2 regions of the Rhizobium sp. ZK1 genome follow, and region 2 is predicted to be linked to the other one. Evidence: riboswitches for the same ligand, from Rfam matches in the RefSeq annotation. Region 2 holds a riboswitch; the other holds the start of a gene.

Region 1 (15,535 bases), 640 kb from region 2:
CGATATACATGCCCGGGCGCATGCGCACTGGTTCCAGGCCTTCCAGAACGCGGATCGAGGATGCGCCGTAATCGTCGCCGTTCGACGTTGCCGGGGCAGGGCGGGTGGCGGCGGGTGCCGCAGCCGCAGCGGGCTTTGCAGCCGGCGCGGCAGACTTTGCAGCCTCCTCCTGCTTCTGCGAGTCCTGCTTTGACGACAGGGGCATTCCGGAAAAAAGGTCGTTGCTGTCTTCCATGGAACCGTTCAGATCTTAATTCTCGTGACGGGCCGCCGCTGGCCCACAATAGTCGCGTTCGGCATCGCGTTTGCGAATCAGGGGAATTCTGACAGAAAGCGCCCCGATACGCGACGCGCCCCGGATTTGCGGAGCTTTTCAAGATGTGATTTGCGTTGCCGGGCGTCGAATGGCAAGTCGCGGCAGCTCTTTGGGAACCATCTGCATGCCGATGTCCACAAGTCATTACACTACAATCACCGCAATTGCGGCCTTTTTCCTGTCCGCCGCCGTCGGGACCGCCGCAGCCGATGCCCTGCCACCCTACAAGGACGACCTGTTTTCGAAGCAGACCGTGCTTCAGACAGGCGATGATGGCGCGTTCGAGGTGATCGAATACGATGAGATGCGCGATATCAACGGGCGTGACCAGATCCCTGAAAAGCGCGTGCAGCAGAAATATGTCTCGCTCGGGGTGAAGAAGCTGCAGGCGGATGAAACGCTGTCGCTCGACGGCATCAGGCTGGATGTCACCAGAGTGGGACAAGCACAGAATGCCGCTTTCACGGTCATCTTCATCCACGGCCGCGATGGCGACCGGCGGCTCGGTGCCAACGACTATTCCTTCGGCGGCAATTTCAACCGGCTGAAGAACCTCGCTGCCGGCAATGGCGGCGTCTATTATTCGCCGACCGTACGGACGTTCGACGCCAATGGGGTGACGGCGATCGCCGGCCTGATCCGCTATGCGAACGCACAGTCTCCAGGCCGACCAATCATCCTGAGCTGCGCCTCGATGGGCAGCCAGATCTGCTGGGGGATCGCGCGCGATGCCGAAAGTGTCAAACGGCTGAAGGGAATGCTGATCATGAGCGGCGTCTCGGACCCGGATTTTGCAAAGAGCCCTTTCTACAAGGCGAAGCTGCCGCTCTGGTTTGCCCATGGCAGCCTTGATCCCGTCTATGCTGCGGCCGACCAGCAGGCGCTGTTCGAAAAGCTCGACAAGGCAAAATACCCGACGCATTTCACATTGTTTGAGAGCGGCAATCACGGCACGCCGATCCGCATGATCGACTGGCGCAGGGTGCTGAACTGGATACTGGCGTCCTGAAAAGGCGGATTTCACCCTACGGAAGACTGATATCGCCCCAACGTCACCCGCAGCGCTTTCCTTTGCTGCGGGCTTTTGCTAAGGCCGCCGAATAGGCGGATTTTGGGAGGAGCAACATGACACCTGACGTACGCCCGCTCGTGGCGGGGAACTGGAAGATGAACGGCACGCGTGCCTCATTGGACCAGATCAAGGCGATTGCTCAAGGCGTCAGTACTCCCCTTTCGGAGAAAGTCGAAGCCCTGATCTGCCCGCCGGCAACGCTGCTCTACGTGGCGACGGCGCTCGCCACCGACAGCCCGCTTGCGATCGGCGCACAGGATTGCCACCAGACGCAGAGCGGCGCCCATACTGGCGATGTATCTGCGGAAATGATTGCGGATTGCTACGGCACTTATGTGATCGTCGGCCATTCGGAACGACGCATCAACCATGCCGAAACCGATCATCTGGTGCGGGCCAAGGCCCAGGCTGCCTATCAGGCCGATATCACCGCGATCATCTGTGTCGGTGAAACCGCCGATGAGCGCGACGCCTACCAGACGCTCGATATCCTCAAGCGCCAGCTTTCGGGATCGCTGCCGGACGAGGCGACGGCCGAAAATACCGTCATCGCCTATGAGCCGGTCTGGGCGATCGGTACCGGGCTGACGCCGACCGCACAGGATGTGGAAATCGTCCATGCCTTCATCCGTGACGAACTCGTCTTGCGGTTCGGCAAAGAGGGCAGGGGCATGCGCATCCTCTATGGCGGTTCGGTCAAGCCCTCGAATGCCAGCGAACTGCTCGCCGTCGACAATGTGGACGGCGCGCTTATCGGCGGCGCGAGCTTGAAAGCCACTGATTTCCTCGCCATCTACGGCGCATATGAAACGCTGCTTGCCTGAGGCGATTGCATATTCCTGGCCGAAGGGCTTGGAATAGCTGATGACCTCATGTAAAGAGCCGCCAGATTTTTACTTTATGTCCGTCCTCAGACGGGCAGGACTGGACCCATGCAGACAGTATTGATTGTCATCCATCTCATGATCGTGCTCGCGCTCGTCGGCGTCGTGCTCATCCAGCGCTCCGAAGGCGGCGGTCTCGGCATTGGCGGCGGATCGGGCTTCATGTCGGCCCGCGGCACGGCCAATGCGCTGACACGCACGACGGCGATCCTGGCGACGCTGTTTTTCCTCACCTCGCTCGGCCTCGGAATCCTGACCCGTTACGAAGGCCGACCGACCGACATTCTCAACCGCATTCCGGCAACGAGCGGCCAGGGCAACGGCATTCTCGATTCGCTCGGCGGCAATGCCCCGGCTCCGGCTCAGCCTGCCGATAACAGCGGCATTCCGAACAGCGGCGCTGCCGCTCCGGCACCGGCACCGGCAGTTCCTGCAGCGCAAGCACCCGCAAATCCGGCTCCGGATGCAAGCGCCCCTGCGACGACCGCTCCGGCAGCTCCGACGACGACGGCTCCGGCCCAGCCTGAGACTCCGGCCGCTACCGCGCCGGCACAGCCTTCCGGCGTCCCCACGGGACAATAAGCCGGTCCTGAAAATAAACCGCCGGCAGGCCCTCGGGTCTGCCGGTTTTCTTTTGTTCAGATTCCTGCGCCACGCACCAAAAGTTCCGGAAAAGAATTTTTGGGCTGGTGGAATCGTTTTTGAAAAGGTATCCGGTGACTCCCATGGCGCGATACGTATTCATCACTGGCGGCGTGGTTTCTTCTCTCGGAAAAGGAATTGCGGCCGCGGCTCTCGGAGCGTTGTTGCAGGCCCGTGGTTATCGGGTGCGGCTTCGCAAACTCGACCCCTACCTGAACGTGGATCCGGGCACTATGAGCCCGACCCAGCACGGCGAAGTCTTCGTCACTGACGACGGCGCGGAAACCGACCTCGATCTCGGCCACTATGAACGTTTCACGGGACGTTCGGCGACCAAGACCGACAACATCACCACCGGCCGCATCTACAAGAACATCATCGACAAGGAACGCCGCGGCGACTATCTCGGCGCGACCGTTCAGGTCATTCCCCACGTCACCAACGAGATCAAGGATTTCGTCATCGAGGGCAATGACGACTATGATTTCGTCATCTGCGAAATCGGCGGCACGGTCGGCGATATCGAGGCGATGCCCTTCATGGAAGCGATCCGCCAGCTCGGCAACGATCTGCCGCGCGGCACCGCTGTTTACGTCCACCTGACGCTGATGCCGTACATTCCTGCAGCGGGCGAACTGAAGACCAAACCGACGCAGCATTCGGTCAAGGAACTGCAGGCGCTCGGCATCCATCCCGACATCCTTCTGGTGCGCGCCGACCGGGAAATCCCGGAAGCCGAACGCCGCAAGCTGTCGCTGTTCTGCAACGTGCGTCCGTCCGCCGTCATCCAGGCGCTCGACGTCGCCAATATCTACGACGTGCCGATGGCCTATCACAAGGAAGGCCTCGACGACGAAGTGCTCGCCGCCTTCGGCATCGAGCCGGCTCCGAAGCCGCGTCTCGACCAGTGGGAAGAAGTCTGCAACCGTATCCGCACGCCGGAAGGCGAGGTCACGATTGCGATCGTCGGCAAGTATACCGGTCTCAAGGATGCCTATAAGTCTCTGATCGAAGCGCTGCATCACGGAGGGATCGCCAACCGCGTCAAGGTCAAGCTCGAGTGGATCGAGTCGGAAGTCTTCGAAAAGGAAGATCCGGCGCCGTATCTCGAGAAAGTCCACGGTATTCTGGTACCGGGCGGCTTCGGCGAGCGCGGTTCGGAAGGCAAGATCCATGCGGCGCGTTTTGCCCGCGAGCGCAAGGTGCCGTATTTCGGCATCTGCTTCGGCATGCAGATGGCCGTTATCGAAGCTGCCCGCAATCTCGCCGATGTTCCAAACGCCTCATCGACCGAATTCGGCCCGACGCCGGAACCGGTCGTCGGCCTGATGACCGAATGGGTGAAGGGCAACGAGTTGCAGAAGCGCACCGCGGCCGGCGATCTCGGCGGCACGATGCGTCTCGGCGCCTACAAGGCGGCGCTGAAAAAGGGTACGAAGATTTCGGATATCTACGGCTCGACCGACATTTCCGAGCGTCATCGCCACCGCTACGAAGTCAATATCGACTACAAGGATCGACTGGAGAATTGCGGCCTAGTCTTCTCGGGCATGTCGCCGGATGGCGTGTTGCCGGAGACGATCGAATATCCTGATCATCCCTGGTTCATTGGCGTTCAGTACCACCCGGAACTGAAGTCCCGCCCGCTTGACCCGCATCCGCTTTTTGCAAGCTTCATCGAAGCGGCGACCGAGCAGAGCCGATTGGTCTAAAATTCCGCCGCTCCCTCCAAGGCGAGGGAGCGGCCTTTTCTTGATGTCACGCCGCTTCCGGCAGAGGTCCGACATAGACCGAGCGCGGGCGGATGAGACGGCCTTCCAGCGCCTGTTCGCGGGCATGGGCGATCCAGCCGACGGTGCGGCCGATGGCGAAGACGCCCGTGAAGGCTTCGCGGGGGAAGCCGAGGCTTTCCAAGAGCAGCGCGGTATAGAATTCCACATTCACATCCAGCGGCCTGTCCGGCTTGCGTTCCTTCAGGATCGCGAGGGCTGCCTGCTCCACGGCTTCGGCAAGCGCAATTCTGACGGCATTGACCTGGCCTGCGGCAACGAGCGGCTTCAGCCCATTTTTTAGAGCATCGGCACGCGGGTCGCGTACGCGATAAACGCGGTGGCCGAAGCCCATCAGCCGCTCGCCGCGATCGAGCGCGGAGCGCAGCCAGGGGCCGGCATTGGCCTCGCTGCCGATCCCATCGAGCATATCGAGCACCGGTCCTGGCGCGCCGCCATGCAGTGGTCCCTTCAGCGCGCTGATCGCCGCCAGCACCGAGGAGGTAAGGCCGGCGCGGGTGGAAGCGATGACGCGCGATGCGAAAGTCGAGGCATTCAGGCCATGATCCGAGATCGTCACGAGATAGGTGTCGAGGGCCGCGGTCTGCTCGGCGCTCGGCACCGCGCCCGAGAGCATGCGCAGGATGTCGGCCGACTGTGGGAGGCCCGCATTGGGCTTTAGCGGCTTTTCGCCTCGCTGCAGGCGCAGAACCGCCGGCAGGAACACGGCGGGTGCGGCAAGCAGACGAAGCGCGGTATCGATATCCTCGCCGTCGGGCAGGCGGGCAACGAGAGCACGCATGGCATCGACCGGCGGCAGCGCCAGTAGGCGAGTATCGACAGTCTCGACTTCCGCGAAAACCTCCCTTCGCGCCTGGCCGAGCCGGCAGCGCAGTTCGCTTGCGTCGAGATGCGGCTCGATCAGGCCGTCCAGCAGCAGGGCGGCGACATCCTCATAGGTGCGGCTTCCTGCCAGATGATCCAGCGATACGCCGCGGATGATCAGCCGACCGGCTTCGCCGTCGACATCCGAGAGCTGTGTTTCAGCGGCGATGACATCTTCCAAACCATTTTTCATAAGTCTTTCTCCTTTACCGGATGAAAGATCGGATCTACTTTAGTTGACGTCAATCTTGATGCAATTGATCAATGTGAGGCTGACATGAGCTGGCTGACAGCGGAGGAAGCGCTGGCCGAACTCGGCACCAAGCCGCAGACGCTTTATGCCAATGTCAGCCGTGGGCGAATCCGCGCCAAGGCCGACCCCACCGATCCACGCCGCAGCCTCTATCGGGAAAGCGATGTCAAACGGCTTGCCGAGCGCCACGCCGGCAGGCGCAAGAGCGAGACGGTCGCCGCCGAAGCGATCCGCTGGGGCGATCCGGTACTGACATCGTCAATCTCGACCATCGCCGCAGGACGATTGCTCTATCGGGGGCAGGATGCGGCAGAGCTTTCAGCCCATGCGACGTTGGAGGAGACGGCGCTGCTACTGTGGAATGCGGAGAGTTTCGCCTGCGTACCGGCCTCTGCCCCTGGGCCGGCATCGCCTTCCATTCAAGCCGCGCTGCTGGCGCTGGCGGGGCGGGTAAGCGCCGATCTACCGTCTCTCGGACGTGCACGCCCGGCCTTGCAGATGGAAGCGTGCAGCGTGCTTTCAACCGTCGCCGATGCGCTAGCGCCGGGATCGGCGGATCATCCGCTGCATCACCGTCTTGCTGCATGCTGGGGCAGGCCGGAGGCTGCCGATTGCCTCAAGCGAGCGCTTGTCATGCTCGCCGATCATGAGCTCAATGCCTCTGCTTTCGCCGTCCGCGTCACGGTTTCGACGGGGGCAGCACTTTCTGCCGCAGTGCTCTCGGGTCTCGCAACGCTAACAGGACCATTGCATGGTTCGGCATGGCGAAGCGTCGATGCCCTTGCCAAGGCAGCATCCGGCGCTGGGGCGGAGCATGCGATCCGCCACCTGCTGCTACGGGGAGGTAAGCCTGTCGCCTTCGGGCACCCGCTTTACCCCGATGGCGATGTGCGGGCGGGCGTGCTGCTCTCCTCTTTCGACGTGCCGCCGGTCTTTCGCGATGTGCAGATGGCCGGCGAAGAAATGGTGGGCGAGAAGGTCAATGTCGATTTCGCGCTTACCGCCATGACAGCAGCCTTCGACCTGCCTGAGGAAGCACCAATCATCATCTTTGCGCTGGCGCGCACGGCCGGCTGGCTGGCGCATGCGACGGAGCAGATCGAAAGCGGCCATCTGATCCGCCCGCGTGCCCGCTATGTAGGGCCTTCGCCGGGCGAACGCTGAGTGTTTCCGAATGGCTTGCGCAGGCTCACGTTTTTGCATAGGGAAACCGACGAATTCAGCTAGTATGGGCGGACCGGCGCAATCGAAGACGCACGGGCGGCTCACGAGGGGCGGATCATGAAAGCCATGTCAGCAATCTCCCGCAGCCTGTTTTCCGCTGTGCTGATCATCTGCCTCCTGCCTGATGGCGCAGCTTATGCCCAGTCTGCCGGCTGTGCGATTTCGCGCGCTTCAAACGGCAACCAGATCTTCCGTTGTCCGGGCGGCGTCAATATCACCGCCGAACGCGGGGCATCCTTCAGACTCACCGATCGCAATCGCGACGGCAGCCCGGATTCCTTGTCGCTGCGCAGCAAGGCTGCCCTTATCGACGTGGACAGCAGCCAGCACCGTGGCGGCTTCCAGGTCGTGACGCCTCAGGCGATCGCGGCCGTCCGCGGTACGCAATGGGCCGTTGATGTCAAAGACGGCACCACCTCCGTGCTGGTTACACGCGGCCGTGTCGGCGTGCGCCGTCCGGCCGGGCCGGCGGTCACACTTGGACCGGGTGAAGGTGTGGATGTCACGCGCGGAACCGCCACGCTCACCGTCCGCACGTGGCCGGCGCCGCGCGTCGCGGCCCTTCTTTCACGCCTCGGTCAATAAGTCGTCTCATGAACCATCGCCTCCAGACCGTGTTCGCGCTGCTGCTCGCCGGTCTGTGGGGCGCGGTACTCGGCTATTTTCATCTGCAGTCGGACTCCGGCCTCATGGAGCGGATGGAGGCCACGCTTGCCGATCTGCGCAGCACGATCGTTGGCGTCCGGCCTCCGCCCGGTCTCGTTTCCATTATCGCAATCGATGACCGTACAGCCGCAGCGCATGGCTATCCGCTCAAGCGGGAGATGCTTGCGCAGCTCGTGACGTCCATCGGAGCATTGAAGCCGAGGGCACTGGCGCTCGATATCCTGCTTGTCGATCCCGGTACGCAGGAGGGCGATGCCGCGCTTGAAACGGCCCTCAAGGCAACGCCGAGCATCATCGCCGGTGCTGCGACCTTTCCGCAAAGTCTCCAGGCGGTGACGAGAAACGCGGAAGATCCGCTTGCCGCGGTCCCCGAAGCGCAGCAGCTTCTGCTGCCGCAGCCACGCTTCGCAGAGGCTGCAACGCTTGGCATCGTCAATGTGGCGACGGACCAGAGCGGCGTGCCGCGATTCGTTCCGCTGTTTTCTCGCGCCGCCGATCGTCTGGATGCGGCCTTTCCACTCCGGGTCGCCTCGATTGCGCTCGGTGCGGAACCATTGATCGAAAAGGATGGCATCCGGCTCGGCGCCCGCCGCATTCCAACGGATACGGGCCAGCGCCTGCCGCTGACTTTCTATGGTCCCGCAGGCAGCATCAGCACCTTCAGCGCTGCCGATGCGCTTGATGGCAAGCTGCCGGCGGATGCCATCACCGGCAAGGTAGTGGTGATCGGCGCGACCGTGACCGGCGGCGGCGATGTCTTCCCCACGCCGTTCGATCCCATCCTGCCGGGTGTCGAAGTCATGTCGACGGCAATCACGCATCTGATAGCAGGCGATGGCATGGTGCGCGACAGCAGGACACGGCAGGCGGATGCCGGCATTGCGATAGCCTTGCCTGTTCTTCTCGTCGCACTGGTCGCATGGAGCCGCAGTGCCCTCGGCTTCGTCATCATCAGCCTAGCGGTCATTGTGTGGGCGATGCTCAACCTTGCAGCCTTCGCGAACGGCTACTGGCTGAGTGCTGCATTGCCGATTGCGGCCGCCCTCCCACCCGCAGTTATTTTCGGTGCCGCAGAACTCTGGCGCGACCGCGGCCGTGCGCGGCACTTCGCCGATCAGTCCGAGCGGCTGCAACGCATCGAAGCGCCGGGCCTGGGCGAGTGGCTGGCGCGCGACCCGGCGTTTCTGGCCGAGCCGGTGCGTCAGAATGCTTCCGTCGTCTTCATCGACCTTTCGGGTTTCACCGGTCTCAGCGAAGCCGTCGGACCGGCCGCAGTGCGGGAAATCCTCAGCAGCTTCTTCGAACTCATCGACGAGGAAGTGCGGCTGCTTGGCGGGGCGATCACCAGCTTCATGGGCGACGGCGCCATGATCCTCTTCGGGCTGCCGGAACCGGCGGCCGACGATGCGGCGCGGGCAGCAGCCAGCGCCGTTAGGCTTGCCGACCGCACGCGCCTCTTCCTTGCAGGCCATCCGGAGCTTCGCCGCAGGAAGATAGGCTTCAAGCTCGGTGCCCATTGCGGCCCGATCGTCGCATCTCGTCTCGGCAGCGGCGACCGCCAGCAGATCACCGCAACGGGCGATACCGTTAATGTCGCCCAACGGCTCATGGAGGTGGCGGCGAGCCGCGGGGCAGAGCTTGCACTCAGTGCCAGCCTGCTCGACGCCGCCGGTCCGGATGCCGTTCCGTCGCAGGCGGGGCGGTTGACCGGACCGTTCGAGACGAAGCTTCGCGGGCGCTCCGGCAGCATCGCCATCTACACATGGCGCGGCGAGACACTTTGACATTCGCAGCCGGAGCGAGTAGGAACGGCCCAACTCTTCGGCCGGACGATTCCGGCTACGGTGCGTTACGCGCCTGACAGCTCCGAAAGATCGAATAAAATGACTGACTATAACGGCGTCTCTCCGGCGATCGCCAAGGCGTTGCAGAAGCGCGGCTATACCGAGCTCACCCCCGTCCAGAAGGCGATGCTCGATCCGGCGCTCGTTACATCGGACGCCCTCGTTTCCGCACAGACCGGCTCGGGCAAGACCGTCGCATTCGGGCTTGCACTCGCCCCTACACTTCTTGGAAGCGCGGAGCGGTTTGGCCCCGCCGCTGCTCCGGTTGCCCTCGTCATCGCGCCGACGCGCGAACTGGCGCTGCAAGTGAAGCGCGAGCTGGAATGGCTTTACGAAATGACAGGCGCCGTCATCGCGAGCTGTGTCGGCGGCATGGATATCCGTAGCGAGCGTCGAGCGCTGGAGCGTGGCGCACATATCGTCGTCGGCACGCCGGGACGTCTCTGCGACCACATCCGCCGCAACGCTCTGGATATGAGCGAACTCAAGGCGGCGGTGCTGGATGAGGCGGACGAGATGCTCGATCTCGGCTTCCGCGAAGATCTGGAATTCATCCTTGAATCGGCACCGGACGAGCGCCGCACGCTGATGTTCTCCGCGACCGTGCCTGCTGCCATCGCCAAGCTCGCGAAGAGCTATCAGCGCAATGCGGTGCGCATCAGCACGCAGGCGGAAGAAAAGCAACATATCGATATCGAATATCGCGCGCTCGTCGTTTCACCTGCTGACCGCGAAAACGCTATTATAAACGTGCTGCGCTACTACGAGGCGCGCAATGCGATCGTCTTTTGTTCGACGCGCGCGGCCGTCAATCACCTGACGGCCCGGTTCCACAACCGCAATTTCAATGTCGTCGCTCTCTCCGGCGAACTGACGCAGAACGAGCGCAGCCATGCGCTGCAGGCGATGCGCGACGGACGTGCGCGCGTCTGCATCGCGACCGACGTTGCAGCCCGCGGCATCGACCTGCCGGGCCTCGACCTCGTCGTGCATGCCGATCTGCCGACCAATCCGGAAACGCTGCTGCATCGCAGCGGCCGAACGGGTCGCGCAGGACGCAAGGGCGTCAGCGCGCTCATCGTGCCGCTCAACGTGCGCCGCAAGGCCGAACGGCTGCTCGACAATGCCGGTATCGCCGCCACCTGGGCACGGCCGCCCTCCGTCGAGGAAGTAACGGAGCGTGACGACGAGCGGTTGCTCGCCGATCCGATCTTTGCCGACAAGCCGCAGGACGAAGAGCAGGGGCTGGTGCAGAAGCTCATCGAAAGCCACGGCGCCGAGGCACTTGCTGCCGCTTTCGTGCGCCTTTATCGCGCCAACCAGTCGGCACCGGAAGACCTGATCGAGGTTTCAGTACAGGACGACCGCGCCCGCAAGCGCCGCGACAATGGCGAACCGCGCGAATTCGCGCCGGCGCAGAAGGGACCGCGTGACGATTTCGGCCCGAGTGTCTGGTTCTCCGTCTCCGTCGGCCGCAAGCAGAATGCCGAACCGCGCTGGCTGATCCCGATGCTCTGCCGCAACGGCAATCTCACCAAGCGCGAGATCGGTGCGATCAAGATGCAGCCGGACGAGACCTTCGTGGAAATCGCCGCCGACAGCGCCGACAGTTTCCTCGGCACTCTCGGCCCGAACAAGACGATGGAGCGCGGCATCCGCGTCGTCAGGCTGAACGGTACGCCCGACTTCAGCAAGCCGGCCAAGCCTGCCTATGCGAAGAAGTCCTTCGAAGAGCAGGGCGATGATCGGTTCCGTGGCGACAAGCCGAAGGGCAAGTTCGGCAAGGACAGGCCCGCAGGTGCGGAACGTCAGGACGACAAGCCCTGGACGAAGAAACCGGCCAAACCGAAATTCGAAGGCGGCAAGAACAAGTTCGAAGGCGGCAACAGGTCCGACGGCGCCAAATTCGATGGCGGCAGGGGCAAATTCGCCAAGAAGAAAGACCGCTGAGGCGGTCGCCGACCGCACCGGTAAGGCGATGCGGCCGGTAGGCAGCGAAAGTCTCAGCTATGTTCGCTGGAACCGGCTGCTGCGAGGATGAGATCGGCGACGGCGCGCGGCTGGGAAATCAGCGAAACGTGGCTGGCGTCGAGTTCGATCGTCGTCGCGTTCATGCGCTTCGCCATGAAGCGTTCGAGATCGGGATTGATGGTGCGGTCATTCTTCGAAACCGCGTACCAGGATGGCTTGGAGCGCCAGGCAGCGACTGTTGTCTTGGCAGTGAACAGCGTATCTGAAATGCGGCCCTGCACGGCATAGAGCGCCTTGGCGCGGGCAACCGGCAGATCGCCGGCGAAATCCCTTACGAAAGCCTCCTCACTCAACTGGGCATAACCGGCGGCGTGAACGAGGCCGGCGCTGGCAGGCGGCGTTGGATACTGCTTGGCGAGCGCGGTATAATCCTCGCCGGCGTCAGGCGCGCGGGCAGCGATATAGACGAGTGCCGTCACCTTCGGATCGACACCGGCTTCGGTGACGAGCATGCCGGAATAGGAGTGGCCGGCGAGCACAGTCGGGCCGTCCATCAGCGCCAGGATACGCTTGGTGGCTTCGACATCGTCAGCAAAGGAAGTGAGGGGGTTCTGCACGGCCATGACATTGAGGCCAGCGGCCTGGAGATGAGGGATGACATCCAGCCAGCAGGATGCATCGGCATAGGCGCCATGGACGAGAACGACATTCTTCGCCTTGACGACGGTGGCGGCCCGGCCGGCAGCCGGAAACATGCTGAGTGCGGCCCCTGCAACAAGCGCGGCCGAGAATGAGCGTCTGGTGATCGGTTGCATAATGGAGTCCTCCGGCTTCTAGGAAAAGGGGGGCGATGTCCCCAAGGGATCGCTGGAGCAAAGTTACGCCGAGACGTGAAGCTCCATAACTATACAAAGGTCCAGCGAGGTATTATGCCCCGGCTCAAGGCCAGGTGGCCTGTCGCAACGAGGGCAATCGACACCAGATGAGACCGGCTTCCGCAGATGATCGTCCTGAGCTGACGACCTTCATCAAGACAAATCTGCCGCTTGCGGGCGTGCCGTCGATACCTGACGTAAGGCTGCATATTGCGACACCGAGGAGCGGCCTCTATCGCCTTGCAATGGCTGACGATTCCGATATGGCACCGCCTTATTGGGCCTACCCTTGGGCGGGTGGGGCGGTGCTCGCTCGCTATCTTTTCGACCATCCCGAAGAGATGGCGGGCAAGCATGTCGTCGATCTCGGCACCGGCTCTGGCCTTGTTGCCATCGCGGCCATGAAATGTGGTGCGGCCCATGTGCTGGCTATCGATATCGATGCAAAGGCGATCGTTGCGGCGCGGCTGAATGCCGAGGCGAACGATGTCGTGATCGAGACGCGGCTCGGCGACATTATCAGCGACGCACCACCTCACGCCGACATGATTCTGGCCGGTGATGTCTTCTATGACGATGTCCTGGCGGAGCGTATGCTGCCTTTCCTTGAACGTTGCCGCGCAGCCGGCATCGACGTGCTCATCGGCGATCCGGGGAGGGCGCCTCTGCCCGCAGGTTCGCTGGAAAAAATTGCAGAATATCCGGTGCCGGATTTCGGCGGGAGTGCACAAGGTACGGCCGCTGATAGCACGGTCTTCCGCTTGAGATAAGCGCGATCGCGTGGCGCGCGATCGGGCAGCGGCGGCGATCCAGGCCTTGCGACGGCAACCGTCATTCTCGGCGCGAGCGTGCTGGCGCAGCTCTGCTTCTGGATTGTCGTCGCTTCCGGAAATGTCAGGCGAGGAGATCTGGCCGCAGAAGCATGACCGGGCAGGTGGCCCCTGCCGGCAGTTCCGGCGCATGCGGCGGGCGGATGATGAGGCAGTCCGAACGGGCAAAGGTCTTCATCATCGATGAATCCTGCTTGTCGAAGGGTTCGGCCAGCCAATTGCCGGCAGCGGATTTCGAAAGCCTAGCGCGGACATAGTCCTGCCGCTGGTCATTGGCACGCAGGGTAACCGCGGCTTCCACCGTTGCCTCGCGCTGCACCGGGGGCAGGGAGGCGAGCTTGCGGATCAGCGGCTCGAGGAACAGCAACGAGCAGACGAGGCTCGAGACCGGATTGCCGGGCAGGCCGAGCACGTGGGTCCCGCCGAAACTGCCGACCATCAGCGGCTTACCGGGGCGCATGGCGATGCGCCAGAAATCGAGCTGCATGCCGGCCTCGATCAAGGTGGCCTGCACCAGATCGTGGTCGCCGACCGAAGCGCCGCCAAGCGTGACGATGACGTCGACTTTGGCGCCCCGCGCCCTGTCGATCGCCGCGGTGATCCTGGCCTTGTCGTCAGACACGATGCCGAGATCAAGCACATCGGCGCCGGCTCTGCGGGCGAGGGCGGCAACACCAAACGTATTTGACGCGATGATCTGCGAAGGGCCGGGCGTGCTTCCAGGCGGCAATAATTCATCGCCGGTTGCGAGGATTGCGACCAGCGGACGGCGCAGCACCTCGACGTCAGGCCGGTTCATGCCGGCAGCGACCGTCAACCGCGAGAAATCGAGAGCGGTGCCGGCGGTAAGCACGGCTTCGCCTTCGGCAAAATCCTGGCCGCGGGGGCGCACATGCTGGCCCTGACGGACTGCGAATTTGGTTCGGATGCCGCCTTCGATCTTTTCGGCGTCCTCCTGCAGCAGCACGCTATCGGCGCCCGCGGGGATGGGCGCGCCGGTGAAGATGCGGACGGCCTCGCCGCGGCCGATGCTTCCCTCGAAGCCGTGGCCGGCGGAAGACGTGCCGATGACTTTCAGCACGGCGCCTGGCTCCGGCGCATCTTCGCGGCGCAACGCGTAACCATCCATGGCAGATGCATTGAAGGGCGGCTGGGTCAGACCTGCCGTCAGATCGACGGCAAGCACGCGCCCTTCAGCCTCAGCGAGCGACAGAGTTTCGGAGGCCGTGACGAGCTTTGCGCGGGAGAGTAGGCGGTTCTGGGCCTCGGCGACGGGTAGAAGGTTCATCTTGCCTCCGGATGGCGAAAATCGCCGGATTTGCCGCCGGATTTTTCGAGCAGCCTGATGCCGCCGATTTCCATTGCCTTGTCGGCCGCCTTGGCCATGTCGTAGATCGTGAGACAAGCGACCGAGACGGCGGTCAGCGCCTCCATCTCCACACCGGTCCTGCCGGTGAGCTTGGCGGTTGCTGTGACGCGCAGACCAGGCAGGGCGGCGTCTTCCTCTATCTCGACCGTGACCTTTGTCAGCATCAGCGGATGGCAGAGCGGGATGAGATCGGCGGTGCGTTTGGCAGCCATGATGCCGGCAAGGCGGGCGGTGCCGATGACGTCACCCTTCTTGGCATTGCCTTCTCGAATGAGCGCAAGCGTTTCCGGCGCCATCTTCACATGGCCTTCGGCCGTGGCGATGCGCACGGTCTCGGCCTTGTCGGAGACATCGACCATATGCGCCTCGCCGGAGGCGCCGATATGGGTCAGGCCGAGCTTTTCGCCGCTCATGTCATTCAGCCGCGATGGCGGCTTCACCAAACAGCAGAGCGCGGGTGGCTGCCGTCACGTCCTCCTTGCGCATCAGGCTTTCGCCGACGAGGAAGCTATTGATGTCAACGGCCTGCAGGCGCTTGCAATCCTCATTGGTGAAGATGCCGCTTTCGCCGACCAGAAGCCGGTCATCAGGAACCATTGATGCCAGCGTCTCGCTGACCGTGAGACTGACTTCGAAGGTGCGGAGATTGCGGTTGTTGATACCGACGAGCGGCGAAGACAGCTTCAAAGCGCGTTCCATTTCCGGGGCATCATGAACCTCGACCAGCACGTCCATGCCGAGCGAGAAGGCCTCGTCCTGCAGGCGCTCTGCATCGTCATCCGTCAGCGAGGCCATGATGAGCAGAATGCAGTCGGCACCCCAGGCGCGGGCCTCATGGACCTGATAGGTCTCGAACATGAAATCCTTGCGCAGCGCGGGCAGGGCGCAAGCGGCGCGCGCTGCTGTCAGGAATTCCGGCGCTCCCCGGAAGCTCG
Region 2 (15,535 bases):
TCGAGCCGCTGCGCTGCGCTTTCATGACCGGCAGCTGCGCCTTCAGCGCAAAGAAGGCGCTCGTCAGGTTGGTGGAGATCACCGCCTCCCAATTGGCCACGCTCATCTCCGAAAACGCCCCCATCTCGCCGACGATGCCAGCATTGTTGAAAGCGCCGTCCAGCCTGCCATAGGCATCGAGCGCCCGGTCGACCAGCGCCTTCGCGTAGGTCTCGTCGCGCACATCACCGGCGAGAGACACGGCCGTGCCGCCGCTTTCATTGATCTCGGAAACCAGCGCCGAGAGGTTCTGTGCCCGCCGCGCGCCGAGCACGAGTTTCGCGCCCCTCCCCGCAAACAGCCGGGCGGCGGCCGCTCCGATGCCGCTGCTCGCGCCGGAAATGATGATGATCTTGCCGTCCAGTTCCATGTCCAAACCTCCTGTTTTGATGGTCATGGAGGGGTAGGAAATATGAGAAGCGGCAGCCACCCGATTCCGGATCGGCGACCTGCCAGCCGACACCGAAACCCGTTAACCATCTCCCGCTCTCTAAGACCATAGTCCGAGGGATGCCGGACCTCGGTCCGATGCACGCCCCGCGTTTCGCGCCTAACATCGCCTTCATTCGATAGCCGCCATCCCGAGTCGGCTATCTCACGATTTTTGATGAATTATCCTGCGAGGAGACCCGGATGCGTATCGCAACTCTTGCGTCCATAGCCGCACTTTCGATGATCATGGCTTCCAGCCCGCTGACGATCACCGGCGCCGATATTGCCGCCATGGCAAAGGGCGGTGGAGGCGGCAATGGCGGCGGCAACGGCGGCGGTAATGGCGGAGGCAACGGCGGCGGTGGCGGCAGCAGCAATGGCGGCGGCAACGGTGGCGGACAAAGCGGCAGTCACGAAAACCGCGGCCACCAGTCCGGCACTTCCCGGATGGGCATTTCATCGCACGACGGTTCTAAATCCGCGAAGGGCAAGTCCGGCGAGGCGAAGACGAAATCGCTCACTGCGAAAAACGCCGCAGCCGATATCAAGCAAAAGAACCTCGCCTCCGAGCTGAAGGGCCTGAACTCTCTCAACCGCAGCTACAAGGCCTATATGCACACGTCCGATCCGAAGATGACCGCGATCGCCGCCTATGCGATGGCCTATGCCCAGTTTGAACTCGATAACGGCATCGAGCCTTCAGTCGACGACCCGGTCCTCGGCGACGCGGCATTGGAGGATGCGCTGGCTTCGGCAACGCGCAGCGGCGAAGTGAGCCCAGAGGTCCTCGCCGAGGCCAAGGCCATCCTCGGCGTCGGAGAAGCCGACGGCAAGATCGACCAGATCCGTGAATCCCTGTCTTACTCCGCCCCGACCTCGACAGGGAATTAACGGCTCCTCGATCCGCCGGGCGGCGTGCCCGGCGGATCGATTGCACCTGTCATGGGTTTTCCCACGGGCAGGATAGTTTCTTCCCCCTGCAACTGCACCCGCTTCCCGCGACATCCCCAGCCGACCTGCAACAGGCTTCGAGCCGAGACCGAAAAAACCCACGAAAGACCTCTTGGGCCGGACCCAGCGTCATAGTTTCGAAAGGGTTCCGAGACAGCGCGGGAGGCGTGATGGACGCCAAGGAACGGGAACTGGCTGACGGCGCCGCAATGGGCTCTTCTTACGCCTGCTCCTCGATCGTCACTTGCGCCACATCAGGCGCGCCGCTGTTGATCCGCGTCGCGATGAAATGGCCGACAGCCACCGCCGCGATGCAGAGCACGACGGAAGCCGCAACATTGATGCAGGCCCGCACCACGGCACCTGATCGCAGCAGATCGAGCGTCTGCAGGCTGAAGGAGGAGAAGGTCGTATAGCCGCCGCAGAAGCCGACGATCACGAAAAGGCGCATGGTATCGGAGACCGGGAAGCGACCATTGGCGAGCGTCAGCGCGCTGAAAAAGCCGATTACCAGCGAGCCTGTAATATTGATGATGATCGTGCCCCAGGGCAGACCACGGCTGATCGGCATGGCGAGGACAGAGACGGCGTAGCGGGCGAAAGTGCCCAAGGCGCCGCCGGCCATGACGATGAGACAGGTATAAAACGACATGCTCGCTCCAAAAATCTCGGACGGGCAATAAAAAACCCGCCTTGCAGCGGGCTCCGGACAGATTCCCACCGCGGTTGAACACGGTAGGAGTCATCAGCCTTTACGGCGGTTTCGGGGGTACTCCATCCCCATCGAGGTCGATATATAGCGCGGGTTGCGGTGGGATGGCAAGGGGTGAGAGACGGATGATCTCACCCCGACAGGCACCCATGAAAACGCTCGGTCTCCTGGTACGACCGGCTCGCCCGCCAGACTGTTATTTCCCGCGCGGCGGCCTGCGGGTTTTATCGCTCTTGTCCTTGGCGGAAGATGTCTTTGCATCGAAGGCCTGACCGAAATTGGTGCCTCCCAGGTGCCCGCCGCCGCTGGTGTTGGCCACCTGGCGCGCGGCACGTCTAAGAAGCGCTGCAGCATCCGTCTTCGTCATTGTTGTTCTCCTGAACAAACCGGCTTGAAAACAAAAAGGCCGGGACTGGCCCGACCTTTCCAAGGTTCGCATATCCGCAGTGCCAGTACATCCGTGGTCAAAGCGGGTGCGAGCCGATTGATTATGCAGAACCGAGGTTCTGCGCCGCGTTCTTGCCGCTGCGGCTGTCGCGGACCAGCTCGAAAGTCACCGACTGGCCTTCGCGCAGCGCAGACATGCCGGACTGCTCGACAGCCGAAATGTGAACGAACACATCCGGCGAGCCGTCGGTCGGCGAGATGAAGCCAAAGCCCTTGGCCGTGTTGAAGAATTTGACGATACCAGTATTCATGCACGATTTCCTTTCAATCGCAAAGAATTACCAAGCCCGCTGTGTGCAGGCGATAAATGGTCGAGCTTGAGAGGAAAGATTAGCCAATGCGCATCTTGCGCAGAAACGAAGCTGACGAAGCAAATTCGATAAGCTGAACATAGGGAGCATTTGTGTTCGGAACAAGGTATATTTTATTTTTATTAATTTCGCCGGCTGTTGTGGAGGCAGCAAAAAGGGCGCATCTTGATCGGGTCAGCAGCCATTTTCACGGGCGCTGTTGGTTAAGGGCATCCACACCCTGGCCCCGACCAGAAGGAGGACTGAATGTCTTCCACGATCCTGATGCATCCAATCGCGATGTCCCCAATTACGATGTCTTCGGCCGGCGAAACCGTTCTTGACAGCGACGATATGAATCTGCTGGCCCGTGTGCTCCATCGAGCCGGATATGACCAGGCTGCCGAACCGGCGCTGTTCGTGCTCGCTGCAGCCCAGATCCGTTCGCTGTTCGCAAGCGGCATCCGCCATGAAACGATCCTCATGGCAGCGCTTCAGAATGCCGGCGATTATTCCGGCGTGGCCGATCCCTTCGTCAAGCGCCGCTTTGCCATCCAGGGCCTGCCGCCGGTCGGCGCCGCGCCGGCAGCATGATGCGCAAGAGAACGGATACGCCCGTAGGTGAACGGCATCTGCAGCTCGTGCATTCCAGACCGGCCAATGCGGCCGATCTGGAATCCGAAGTCTCGGCATCGCTTCACCGCGCGGGCGATATCGATGCGACCTATATTTTCGTATCGGCGCATGATGGCGGCGTCACCCTTGCAGGATGGGTGCCGCTCTACACCCAGATCGAGCGGGCGGCGGATGTGGCGTGGGGCGTCGGTGGCGTGAGGCACGTTTTAAACGAGCTGTCCTGTTCGCTCTGAAGGGAAACACATGCCGGTACCCTTCGAATCCATGCCGCAGGAAGAACGCCTCGCCATCATCGAGCTGCTGGTCGCCCATCTTGCCACGGCCTCATCCGACGCGGCGGCTGCCGGCAACGCCTCGTTGCACGCCGAAATCGGCAAGGTTTCGGGACGGCTGAAGAACTGCCGCGAGCAGATCTCCGCCAGCGACCCTGCATCCGCTAGGCCCGCCGTCTCCGCAGCGCTGCGCCTGCTGTCGCGCCTGCAATCCAGAGCTCCCGGCGCCACGGCATCTGCCCGGACGGGTTTCTGCTGACTTGGTTAGGTGATCAATTACCCTGCACGCCCTCTTACCATCCCCCTCCCCGAGCCGAACCCGAGAAGGGAACAAGGTGAACGCCGGCCGCTGCCCCCCCCGCAAAACGACCGGACGCGGTTAATGAGGCGCTGGCAGTCTCCCTGGCAGTCTGGGGGCCGATCTCGGAGGCGATCTCGGTGACGAAATCGGCCGGGAAGCCGCCCTCGCGGGCGTGGCGATAGACGGTTTCAGCGCTGTCGGCCTCATGCACGCAATAGATCTTGTCGCCGGCGGCATAGCTGGTGATCCAGTTGTACGGACGGTCGAGGCCGGCGACGACCTTGTTGGACGTGGTGGAAATCTCCCGCAACTGCTCGGGTGTGAGCTTGGCTGCGCTGCTGACAACAAGACAATTATTGCATAAAACGATGCCGATCGCCACTGGATCTGCACGAACCGAGGATACGTTGTGGGCATCGAATATTATGTCGCAGTGCACGAGGCCCATTGGCTTTCGCCGGAAAAACTCAATGCCTGTCTTAGCGATCTCAAATATCCGGTGCAGATCATTCCAGCCTTGCCTTCGGACATGAGCAAGCCGCTTCAGGATAATCCAGCCTCTTCCGGCCTGACGGTCGCCTTCGACGGCCGGCAGATCGAGCTGGAGGCTTCGATCAAACAGCTGCGCCCCGGAGAGCCTTTCGCCTATGGACTGAAAATCGACAGGGCCAAGATCGCAGAAGGCGCGGCCATCCGCCCCACGGGAATGACGGATTTCGTGCCGCTTGATCTGAACGAAGAACTCACGAAAATCGGCATGAATGCGCCCGATTTTGGTTATGGCGATTATGTCCTGAGCATAACTTTCCGATCATCCGTCGATGAATACCGCGCGGGATTTCTGTTGATCGCAGGCCTCATCCGATGTGCTAACGGACTGGCCTTCGAGTTCGGCAGTGCATCTTTCGGCAGATCGTCGTTCGCTGAAGCGCTTGTGCGGCAGGCACAGGACATGGAGTAGACACAGGTCAGACTGATACGCGAGACACCCCTATCAATCTTCGTCGCGGCGCAGCGGCGACGTCCCTTTCTACCTCATCAAGTCAGCAAACTGGGCTGATCGGAAGCTTTAGTCGTCGCTTCGGGCGAAGGAGACTCTGTCAGCCCGGGCCAGCATGTGGCCAAGGTCATGCGTCAGGGGCGCCGGTCACGTCCGCCCCGCCGCCTCGAACAACTCCGGCACCGCCGGGTTCCTGCCGGCTCGCGGTGCGCACAGCACTACATCGAATTCCGGTGCATCCACAAGCACCCGCGACACCACACCCTCAGCAAGATCACTGCACAGCGATTGCGGGATCAGCGCCACCCCCAGCCCCTCCTGCACCAGCCGGATGATCGTGTGCTGCAGGCGCGGCTCGAAGGCATAATGCGGGATGACGCCGCCGGATGCGCAATAGAGGCCGATCGCCGTGCGCAGCGTTGGCGCCACGGTTGCGGGCGCGGCGATCAGCCTTTCGCCCGCAAGCGACCGCGGCCCGATGGTTTCGGCATCAGCCAGCCTGTGGCCCGACGGCACGATCAGGCACAGCCGGTCGCGGGCGAGCAGTTGCGTGCGCAGATGCGGTGCAGGACCGCCGCCGAAGGTGACGGCGGCATCAAGTTTGCCTTCGGCCAGCATCTCCTCGATATCGGTGGGTATGCGCTCTTCGAGGATGAGGCGCACATCCGGCCGCGCTTCGGAATAAAGCCGCACCAGCGCCGGGATGACGCTATGGGCGGCATGCATCATGAAGCCGAGCTTCAGCTCGCCCTTCATGCCGCCGGCGACCAGCTGCACATCGCGGCAGGCGGCATCGAATTGATCAAGCACGGCGCGGCAATCGGCAAGGAAATGCTGGCCGGCCGGCGTCAGCGCCACATTGCGCGAATTGCGCTCGACGAGTTTTGCGCCGAGCCGCTTCTCGATCGCCGCGATCTGCCGGCTGAAGGGCGGCTGGCTCATGTTCATGCGCGCCGCCGCATGGCCGAAATGCAGCGTTTCGGCCAGCGCCACGAAATAGCGCATATGACGTGTGTCCATTCGATACCCCAGAAGTATCAATCAGCATCCAAGATGACATTGGATTATCTTGATCCCAGGCGATAGGCAATGATCGCCCCAGCCAAGAATGACACCGAGTTGCCCCATGCTGACGAACCTGACGATTGTCCTGCCGATCTTTGCCCTCATCCTCACCGGCTGGATTGCCCGCAAGACCGGCGCGCTCGGCGAAAATGCCACGCGGGAGGTCAACCGGCTGGTCGTCTATCTTGCCTTGCCCGCTTTGCTCTTCGACATCATGGCAAATGCCAAGACCGCCGAGATCTGGCAGCCGGGCTTCATTCTCGCGTTTACATCAGGCTGCGCCGTCATCTTCGGCGCCACGCTCTGCTGGCGCATCGCCAAAGGCCGGCATCTCGCCGATGCCGCGATCGACGGGCTGAACGCGAGTTTCGCCAATACCGGCTTCATCGGCTTTCCGCTCGTCCTGTCCCTGGTCGGCGACACCGGCATGGCGCCGACGCTGATCTCCACCATTCTCACCGTCTGCGTGCTCTTCGCCGTCGCCATCATCCTCATCGAAGGCGGCCTGCAATCCGAAAATCGCCGACGCGATATCGCCATCAAGACTGCCCGCTCGCTGGCAAAAAACCCGCTGCTTGTCGCGCCCGCTCTCGGCGCGCTGGTTATGGTCTCGGGTGTGGCGCTTCCCGCCCCCGTGCATGCCTTCCTGAAGCTGCTCGGCGGGGCAGCCTCGCCCTGCGCGCTGATCGCGCTCGGCCTGTTTCTCGCCGGCACCAAGGCCGGCGAAGCGAGCGCCCGGGCAACGACGACAAGCATTCTCGTCGGCCTGAAGCTGATCGCGCACCCCGCCGTTACCTGGCTCATCGCCGCACCGCTCCTCAACCTGCCGCCGGCCGCCGCCCATACCGCCGTGCTGCTCGCAGCACTGCCGACCGGCACCGGCCCCTTCATGCTGGCAGAATTCTACGGCCGCGAGGCGAGCCTCACCGGCCGCGTCGTTTTGGCCTCGACCGTGCTCTCGGTGCTGACGATCTCGGCCTATCTGGTGGTTGCAGGCCGCTGACTGCGATTTGGGAAGACTGCTTGCGCCTAGCCGAAGAGCCCGATCAGCCGGGCCGAACTGATCATCAGGCCGGCAATCGCCACCAGCACAAAGGCGCACATGAGAATGAAAAAGATCCGGTTCTTCACAATGTCTCCTTGGGGCTGCTGCGGGCAAGGCGCATCATCTACACCAGCCAATCCACCGCCTCATAACCGATCTCATCATTGCCCACTACACTATAAAAGTGCAGGATCAGCCGCCGCATTCATTCGATCTGACATTGAGGGAAGCCGGGGCCAATCATGTCATCCATCACCACAGGCAATGAAGAGCAATATGGCGACAGCAAAAAGCTTGCCGCCCGCGGGCGCCTGATCCGGGAATATACGATTGCCGAAACCCGCTGGTTTCCCTGGGTCGCAAGGCAGCTGCCGCTCAGGTCAGGAGATCGCGTACTGGATATCGGCTGCGGCCCCGGCTGGTTCTGGGCTTCGGTGGTGAACGAACTGCCCGACGATCTCGGCCTCACCCTTGCCGATCTCTCCCCCGGCATGCTGCAGGAAGCGCTCGAGCGCTGCCGGCCGCTCGCCCTCGCCGAAGTCACAGGAAAGCAGGCCGACGCCACGGCCCTGCCCTTCGAAGACGGCTCCTTCGATACCGTCATCGCCATGCACATGCTCTACCACGTGGCCGATCAGGCCCAGGCGCTTGCCGAAATGCACCGCGTGCTGAAGCCCAGAGGTCACCTTGCGGTGACTACCAATGGTGCCGGCAACATGCGCGGCATGTACGAACTGACGACGGTGTTCGGCAGCCCGCCCTACGACCCGGCGGGTGCCGCCTTCGGCTATGAGACGGCGGAGCGGCTGATGCAGGCGCAGTTCGGCAATGTGACGATGACGGAGCACCCGGCCCATATGCGGATAACGGAGCCGGAAGATGTGTTTCTGGCGCTGACCTCCTATCCGCCGGGGGATCGGGCTGATGAGGCCGAGCTTGCAGCGTTTCGGGCGGCGATATCAGAGGCGTTCCGGGCGGGCGGCGGTGTGCTCGAGGTGGGCAAGGAGACCGGGTTGTTTATCAGCCGGAAGGTAGGGTGAGAGCGTGCCTCGCTGCTTAGTTACCCGAGCAACTGCGACCTCACCCTATCAGCTTTCCCTCGGTCCAGAATTCTTGGACCTTGATCCACCATTTGCTCGTTTCTGACCGCAACCATGGAATAAAATCCTCAGGCTGAGCAACGTTGTAAAAATGCTCGTTCTGCAAGTCTTCGAGCAGCCCGATCGTCACTGCTTCTTTGACATAGTCGTCGCCGCTGATGTGCCAGCGTTCGACGACGTCAAAGACCGCATCTAACCGCTTCGTGTCACCTGCCTCGAGATGCTCAATCAGATGACGCGCAAGGTCATTGAGAGCCAGGTAAAGCGGTAGCTCGTCTCCATCAGGCAGAAATGTCGCCAGGAAGGCCTCCCATTTTCCTCGAAAGGATGGATCGGCCAGCAAGAGCGGCTCAAACATATTCGAGCGATCGAACTCGAATTGGTTCATATCGATATTTCCCTTCGGTGGTGGCTGTGTTTCATTGCGCGACATCCGCTCGAGAAGGCAAGGCTTACTTTGGGCACCAACGCAACCCTCCCCACCCCTCATTCCTGTGCTTGTCACAGGAATCCAGCCTGCCCAAGTCCTTGGGCAGGAAAGACTATTTTCCTTGAAGTCTATTAGCGAGCGCTATCGCGCAGATAGGCAACGCGCTGGTTTTCCGTGAAAGAGTCCTCTCGGCTTGCCGACGCAAGCCGGCTGGATTCCTGTGACGAGCACAGGAATGAGGGAGGAGAGATTTCACCCCCACAACCATCTCCACGCTAGCCCTATCCCAACTCAAGAGGTTGGTTCATGGCTACCGTTGTCTCTATCTGCAATCTCGCCCTTTCCAATATCGGCAAGGACAATATCAACGATCTCACCGAAAAGAGCGCCGAAGCACGCGCCTGCAACCAGTTCTATGCGCAGACGCGCGATGTGCTCTTGCAGTCCTTTCCTTGGGCTGCGGCCGGCAAGACGCTGGCGCTGGGCGCGCTCGACAATGACAAGCCGGGTGTCTGGCGCCATTCCTATGCGCGGCCGGCCGATTGCCTGCAGATCCGCTGGATCAGGCCGCGATATTCCGCTGATGCCGCAGCGCTGCCGGAGACGCTCAACCCCGATCTCGACGAGGCCGGCCGCGAGATGCGATATGCTTATGCGCTCGAGGGCGACCGGCTCTATTGCGACCTCTCGCCCGCACTCCTGCGCTATACCTGCCGCCTGACCGACCCGACGAAATATGCGGCGCTCTTCGTCGAGGCGCTCTCCTGGCATCTTGCCGTTCGTCTCGCCATGCCGCTGACGCGCGATCCGAAGATCCGCGCCGATGCGATGGCGCTCGCCCAGAGCAGCCAGCGGGCCGCCGAACAGGCCGAGGCCAATCAGGTGAGGCACACGAGCGAGAATTTCGTCAGCGAGCTGATTGCGGTGCGCGCCCATGGCTGATTTCCGCGCCTACCAGCCCTCCTTCACAGCCGGTGAACTCTCGCCGGCCCTCGGCGCCCGCGTCGATCTCACCAAATATCAGAGCGGCCTGCGTACGGCGCTGAATGTCTTCGTGCATCCGCATGGCGGTGTGTCGAACCGGGCCGGGCTGCAATTCATCCACGAGATCAAGGACAGTTCGAAACAGGCCCGGCTGATCCGCTTTCAGTTCAATACCGAGCAGACCTATATCCTCGAATTCGGCCACCAATATATTCGCATCTTCCGCGATGGCGGGCTGGTGCTGTCGGGTGCGGCCCCCTACGAGGTCGTGACCGCCTATACTGATAATGACGTGCAGGACCTCGTCTTCGTGCAGGAAGCCGACGTGCTCTATCTCTGCCATGTCAATCATCCCGTGCGCAAACTCGGGCGTCTCGCCGATAGCAACTGGACGCTGACGACGGTTCAGTTCAAGCCGCTGATAAATCCGCCCGCAGGCACTCCCTCCGTCACCAAGCCCGGCGATACATCAGGCAAGCCGGGTTATGTGGCAACCACATACCGCTATCGAGTCTCCGCCGTGGCCGACAGTGGCGAGGAAAGCCTGCCGTCCAACGCCGGTGCCGTCGTCAACGACCTCGCCATCCAGGGCGGCATCAACCGTGTCACCTGGGCGGCGGTTTCGGGTGCGGCGCGCTACATCGTCTACCGCGACGACAACGGCATTTTCGGCTATGTCGGCGGCACGACGGGCCTGACCTTCGACGACGAGAACATCACGCCCGATCTCTCCGATACGCCGCAGACGGACCGCAACCCCTTCAATGCTGCGGGCGACTATCCGCGCTGCGTGACCTTCATCGAACAGCGCCTCGCCTTCGCCTCGACGCAAAACGACCCACAGGCCGTCTGGCTCAGCCAATCCGCCAATTACGAGAATTTCGGCGTCTCCTCGCCCGCCAAGGCAAGTGACGCCGTGACCTTCCGCATCCGCGCCCGGCAGGTGAACGAGATCCGCTCGATGATCTCTGTGCGCGGCCTGCTGCTGCTGACATCAGGTTCCGAATGGATCGTCACCGGCGGCTCGACTGCCGACGCGATTTCGCCCTCCGCCATCAAGCTCGATAACCAGGGCTATCGCGGAGCCGCCAAGGTGCAGCCGATCGTCGTCGGCAATACGGTGCTTTTTGCCCAGCGCCTTGGCGGCGTGGTGCGCGATTTCTCCTACGACTATACGCAGGACAGCTATGTGGGCAAGGACCTGACCATCCTCGCCCGCCACCTCTTCAAGGGCCGCGAGATATCGGCCTGGGACTATGCGCAGGCACCGGATTCCGTCGTCTGGGTGGTGCTCGATGATGGCGCGCTCGTCTCGCTCACCTACATGAAGGAGCAGGATGTCTGGGCCTGGACCCGCCATGAGAGCGGTGCCGATGCCTTCTTCGAGGATGTGACCGTCATCGAGGAGAATGGCGAGGACGTGCCCTATTTCATCGTGCGCCGCACGATCAATGGCACTCAGAAGCGCTATATCGAACGGCTGCACAGCCGCGCCTTCGATGATGTCGAGGACGCCTTCTTCGTCGATTGCGGGCTGACCTATTCCGGCCCGCCGGCCACGACCATTTCCGGCCTCGGCCATCTCGAAGGCCAATCCGTCGTGGCGCTGGCCGATGGCAATGTCGTGCGCAATCTCACCGTCACGAACGGAGCCGTGCGGCTGCAGAATGCGGCGGCAAAAATCCATATCGGCCTGCCGGTGACGGCGGCGATCCAGACGCTCGATCTCGATGTCGGCCAGGTCCAAGGCCTCGGCACCGTGCAGGGCCGCTCGAAATCCGTTTCCGAAGTGACCTTCCGGGTGGAAAATACCCGCGGCATATTCACCGGTCCTGCCGATGGCGAGCGCGATGGCAATGTGCTGGTGGAATACAAGCAGCGCCGCAATGAAAACTGGAACGAGGCGATCAGCCTCTATACCGGCGATCTCACCATCACCCCCTATTGGGACTGGAATACCAGCGGCGCCATGTGGGTAAAACAATTCGACCCGCTGCCGATGACGATCCTCTCCATCATGCCGGATGTCACCCTTGGCCGCTGAGATTGCCATCGTACCCGCCCGGCCCGGCCATATCAGAGAGATTGCCGGGCGCATGCGCCGCGCCGATAGCGAGGAGGTCTTCGCCGCCTCCGGACACTCGCCGACCTCGGCGCTTTCCTTCTCCTACCGCCATTCCTCGCTTGCCTGGAGCGCGCTCTTCAATGGCCGGCCGGAGGTGATGTGGGGTGTCGGCGATATCAATATCCTGACCGGCATCGGCGCGCCCTGGCTGCTCGGCACGGATGCGGTCGAAGAGAATTTCCGCGCCTTCCTGCGGATATCGCGCGATTGGCCGGCTCAACTGTTGAGCCGCTATCGCTTGCTCCGAAACGTCGTGGATGCCCGCAACATGGTCTCGCTCCGCTGGCTCGAATGGCTGGGTTTTCGGCTGTTCGAGCCGGTGGAGATCAATGGCCATCAATTCCGGTTATTCGAAATGGGAGTAGCAGATGTGTGATCTTGGTCTAGCGCTGACATTGGGCTCGACGCTGCTCGGCGCCGCCGGCCAGGTGCAGCAGGCAAAGGCGACGGCGGAGGCGAACAAATACAACGCCCAGGTCGCCGAAATGAATGCGCAGATCGCCGACAAACAGGCGAAGGACGCGATCGAGCGCGGCAAGCAGGAAGAGCAGCAGAAGCGCCTGCAGACCGCGCAGCTCGAAGGCCGGCAGCGCGCCGCAATCGCCGCAAACGGCGTGGACCTCTCCTTCGGCTCGCCGCTCGACACCATCGTCGATACCGCCAAGATGGGCGAGATCGATGCGCTGAACGTGCGCACCAATGCCTATCGCGAAGCCTATGGCTACAAGATGCAGGGCACCAATCAGCTGGCCAGCGCCAAGCTGGACCGCATGCGCGCCGACGCCGCCGTCAAGGGCGGTTATCTCGAAGCTTTCGGCACCGTGCTCGGCGGCACGGGCAAGGTCTACAGCCAGGCGAATTCGCTTGGATATATCAAGTGAGGTGAAGAATGCCGACTGTTCCGACCTATCAGGATACGCAGCCGCATATCGCGCTTCGCCCGGAATATACCGAGGGTTTTACAGTCAAGGCCGATGCCGAGGCCTTCGGCTCGGCGATCGGCAAGGGCATGCAGGGCCTTGCGACCGGCATGGGCACGCTCGGCGACGCCGTGGTGCAGGTGGAGCAGCTGGACAATGCCAATTCCGCCAAGGATCGCCAAACGAAATTCGGCGACTGGTCGCGCGAGGCGCTCCATGGCAAGGACGGCTTCCTGACGCTGACCGGCCGCGCCGCCGTGGAAGGCCGCGCCGCCTTCGAAAAGCTCGTCGAGCAGAAACGCGCCGAATTCGGCAAGGGCCTGACGCCGGGCGCGGCCCGCACCTATGAAGAGACCAGCCGCGCCAGCATGAACACCCTGCTGGACAGCACGATCCGCCACACATTCGACCAGCGCAAAGCGTGGTTTGCCGAGACCTCGGCCAACAGCATCAAATCCGCCAGCGCCGGCGCTGTCGCCGTCTACAGCGATCCGGCCAAGGTGGATGCCGAGATCGGCAAGGGTGTGGCCGAGATCGAGCATCAGGGCCATATGCAGGGCTGGAGCCAGGAAAGGCTCGACCAGGAACGCGCCCGGTTCGTCTCCGACACGACGAAGAATGTCGCGCTTCGCATCGCCAATGACAGCGCCGTCAAGGCCGAGCAATATGTGAAAGATGCCGGCGACCGGATGCTGCCGGCCGACAGCACCGCCCTGCTGAAATCGCTGCAGCCCGCCATAACCGAGGAAAAGGCCCGGCAGAACACCACCGACATCATCGCCGGCCGGCCGCCGACCTATACCGGTGTGCCTGACGCCAATGCCGCCCCCACGGCGGCCACCGCAAACGCCGGTAGCGGTACAGGCGGCCAGCCGCAGACCGGCAGCCCGGTTCAGCCCTCCACAGCGGGCGCAGGAACCACCGGCCTCGAAGCGGAGGGCGCCGGCAGCAGAACGGGGGGAGCCCGCACACTTGGCGCGCCGCCTTCGGCGGGCAAGACCGCAGCCCCGCAAATCGCCCTCTCTCAAGCAACCGGCCAGCAACCCACCGGCCCTCAGGTATCGACCACTCCGGCCCCGCCGCGCCAGCCGAGCGGCCCGGAGGATTTCCGCACCGTTGCCGCCAGGCTTACCTTCCCCGGCAAGGCGAAGGACGATCTGGCGGTGGCGAGCTTCGTCAGAAATGCCGCCGGCACCACAGTCGCCCCGCCGCTCCAGCCCTGGTTGACCGATGTCACGGGAGCTATCCTTGGTACGACCGCAGCCCCCGCCGGAAGCACTGCGGCCGATGCCACAAGCTTCCGCCATTTCGGCCTGCCGACGCAGACACCTCGCCCCGGCGACATCGTCGTGCTCGGCCCGCCTCAAAGCAAAGGCGCCGGGAAGAACGGCGGCAATGCCCCGGACGATCCCGAGAAGGGCCAGATCGGCATCTTCCGCGGCTACGATGCCGATGGCAACATCCTCGTGCTCGGCCGCGATCCCGGACGCGCCGGCGAAACCGTGCTGACGGCCCACGCCGCAAGCCAGGTCATCGGCTTCCGCACATCCGGCACCGTCGACGAGAAGACCATGACCTTGCCGAACTACAATCCCGAGAGCTTGCGCAGGATAGAAGAAAGCCTGAACAGCATCGCCGACCCCGCCTTGCGCGCCGCCACCGAGGCACAGCTAAACGGCTATACCGTCTCGCTGAAGAAGGCGATCGACGCCCAGCGGGTGCAGGTGCAGGAATGGGCCAACAACCAGGTCATCGCCGACCCGACCTTCGACCCGACGAAACTGCCGGTCCACATCCAGCAGGCCATCGGCCCATCCGGCATGCTGACGCTGCGCGACTACAAGGAAAAAGTCCGCGCCTACGGCCAGCCGGCGACGGACACGCAGACGCTCTACGACCTGCAGAGCGAGTTCGCCAGGGATCCCGCCGCCTTCTCGCGGATCGATCTCCTTGAGTATCGCTCCATGCTCTCCGACAAGGATTGGGAAAAAGTCACCGGCTGGCGGCAGATGGCCCTCACCGACCAGCGCAAGGCCCGCCTCGAAAGCCTCGACATCAACACCGCCTTCGAACTCGCCAAACCCCAGCTGGAAGCCCTTGGTTTCTTCAAGGATGATCCCGGCTTCTTCACCGCCAACAGTGTCCCCACGCGCGTCGCTCTGTTCCGCGCGACGCTGCTCGATCAGATGGATTCATTCAAGGACAAGAACAACGGCCAGAACCCGACCCAGAGCGACATCCAAAAGATGATCAACCGCCTGCTGTTCCCGATCGTCATCAGCTCGCCGGGCTCATTCGTCACTGGCTGGAATCCCACAGAGAAGTACGGCTACCTTTATCAGGCCAACTCGCTTGCCGACGATCAGAGCTACGATATCGCCGTAGAATATCAGGATATTCCACGCGATCTCAGGCAGTCGATCGAGGCGGATTTGACGAAGAATAACCGCAGGAAGCCGTCTCAGGATGAAATTGTGAAAGAATACGAAACATTCATGCTCAATCGTTGAGTGACAGGGAAAGACCTGGCGGCGGGAAATCGCAGGCACCCCAGCGAAAGCCTCACTTCCCGACCGACGCCTTCTCGAAATGCAGCTTCAGCCGCTCGATCTCCTCAGCCGACCAGCCGGGCGGCTCCGTGACCGCCAGCCACGCATCGATATAATGCTGCGGTGCATAGACATGCCCGAAGCCCATCGGCGAGGTGGTGGCGATCATGGCGTCGAAGCCGAGCTGCAGGGCGGTGATGATGGGGTACCAGCGGAAGCCGGGGGAAACGTCGGGGC

Evidence for each region. Region 2 has a riboswitch for fluoride ahead of crcB (fluoride efflux transporter CrcB). Riboswitches for the same ligand answer to the same signal wherever they lie in the genome.
Region 1: it holds a riboswitch for fluoride, as region 2 does, so the genes downstream of both, ACK9YZ_RS08460 (hypothetical protein) here and crcB (fluoride efflux transporter CrcB) in region 2, are expected to answer to the same signal.

The regions. Positions count from the first base shown of each region.
Region 1 covers NZ_CP180586.1:1,638,354-1,653,888, reverse strand. Annotated here, with positions in the region: gene parE (DNA topoisomerase IV subunit B) at 1-235, opposite strand, end outside; gene ACK9YZ_RS08495 (alpha/beta hydrolase) at 441-1,325, shown strand; gene tpiA (triose-phosphate isomerase) at 1,442-2,212, shown strand; gene secG (preprotein translocase subunit SecG) at 2,321-2,854, shown strand; gene ACK9YZ_RS08480 (CTP synthase) at 2,998-4,626, shown strand; gene ACK9YZ_RS08475 (citrate synthase/methylcitrate synthase) at 4,673-5,761, opposite strand; gene ACK9YZ_RS08470 (citrate synthase family protein) at 5,846-6,985, shown strand; gene ACK9YZ_RS08465 (FecR domain-containing protein) at 7,112-7,630, shown strand; gene ACK9YZ_RS08460 (hypothetical protein) at 7,624-8,031, opposite strand; fluoride riboswitch at 8,347-8,430, opposite strand; gene ACK9YZ_RS08455 (adenylate/guanylate cyclase domain-containing protein) at 8,434-9,495, shown strand; gene ACK9YZ_RS08450 (DEAD/DEAH box helicase) at 9,595-11,505, shown strand; gene ACK9YZ_RS08445 (alpha/beta fold hydrolase) at 11,559-12,341, opposite strand; gene ACK9YZ_RS08440 (class I SAM-dependent methyltransferase) at 12,509-13,171, shown strand; gene glp (gephyrin-like molybdotransferase Glp) at 13,296-14,519, opposite strand; gene moaC (cyclic pyranopterin monophosphate synthase MoaC) at 14,516-15,013, opposite strand; gene trpC (indole-3-glycerol phosphate synthase TrpC) at 15,015-15,535, opposite strand, start outside.
Region 2 covers NZ_CP180586.1:2,277,742-2,293,276, forward strand. Annotated here, with positions in the region: gene ACK9YZ_RS11780 (SDR family oxidoreductase) at 1-409, opposite strand, end outside; gene ACK9YZ_RS11785 (hypothetical protein) at 673-1,362, shown strand; gene crcB (fluoride efflux transporter CrcB) at 1,643-2,074, opposite strand; fluoride riboswitch at 2,152-2,213, opposite strand; gene ACK9YZ_RS11795 (hypothetical protein) at 2,331-2,501, opposite strand; gene ACK9YZ_RS11800 (cold-shock protein) at 2,623-2,832, opposite strand; gene ACK9YZ_RS11805 (hypothetical protein) at 3,139-3,465, shown strand; gene ACK9YZ_RS11810 (BON domain-containing protein) at 3,462-3,740, shown strand; gene ACK9YZ_RS11815 (hypothetical protein) at 3,751-4,038, shown strand; gene ACK9YZ_RS11820 (DUF4242 domain-containing protein) at 4,073-4,462, opposite strand; gene ACK9YZ_RS11825 (hypothetical protein) at 4,490-5,041, shown strand; gene ACK9YZ_RS11830 (LysR family transcriptional regulator) at 5,228-6,100, opposite strand; gene ACK9YZ_RS11835 (AEC family transporter) at 6,207-7,148, shown strand; gene ACK9YZ_RS11840 (class I SAM-dependent methyltransferase) at 7,433-8,230, shown strand; gene ACK9YZ_RS11845 (hypothetical protein) at 8,271-8,678, opposite strand; gene ACK9YZ_RS11850 (hypothetical protein) at 9,027-9,662, shown strand; gene ACK9YZ_RS11855 (hypothetical protein) at 9,655-11,748, shown strand; gene ACK9YZ_RS11860 (hypothetical protein) at 11,729-12,205, shown strand; gene ACK9YZ_RS11865 (hypothetical protein) at 12,198-12,710, shown strand; gene ACK9YZ_RS11870 (hypothetical protein) at 12,719-15,259, shown strand; gene ACK9YZ_RS11875 (alpha/beta hydrolase) at 15,312-15,535, opposite strand, start outside.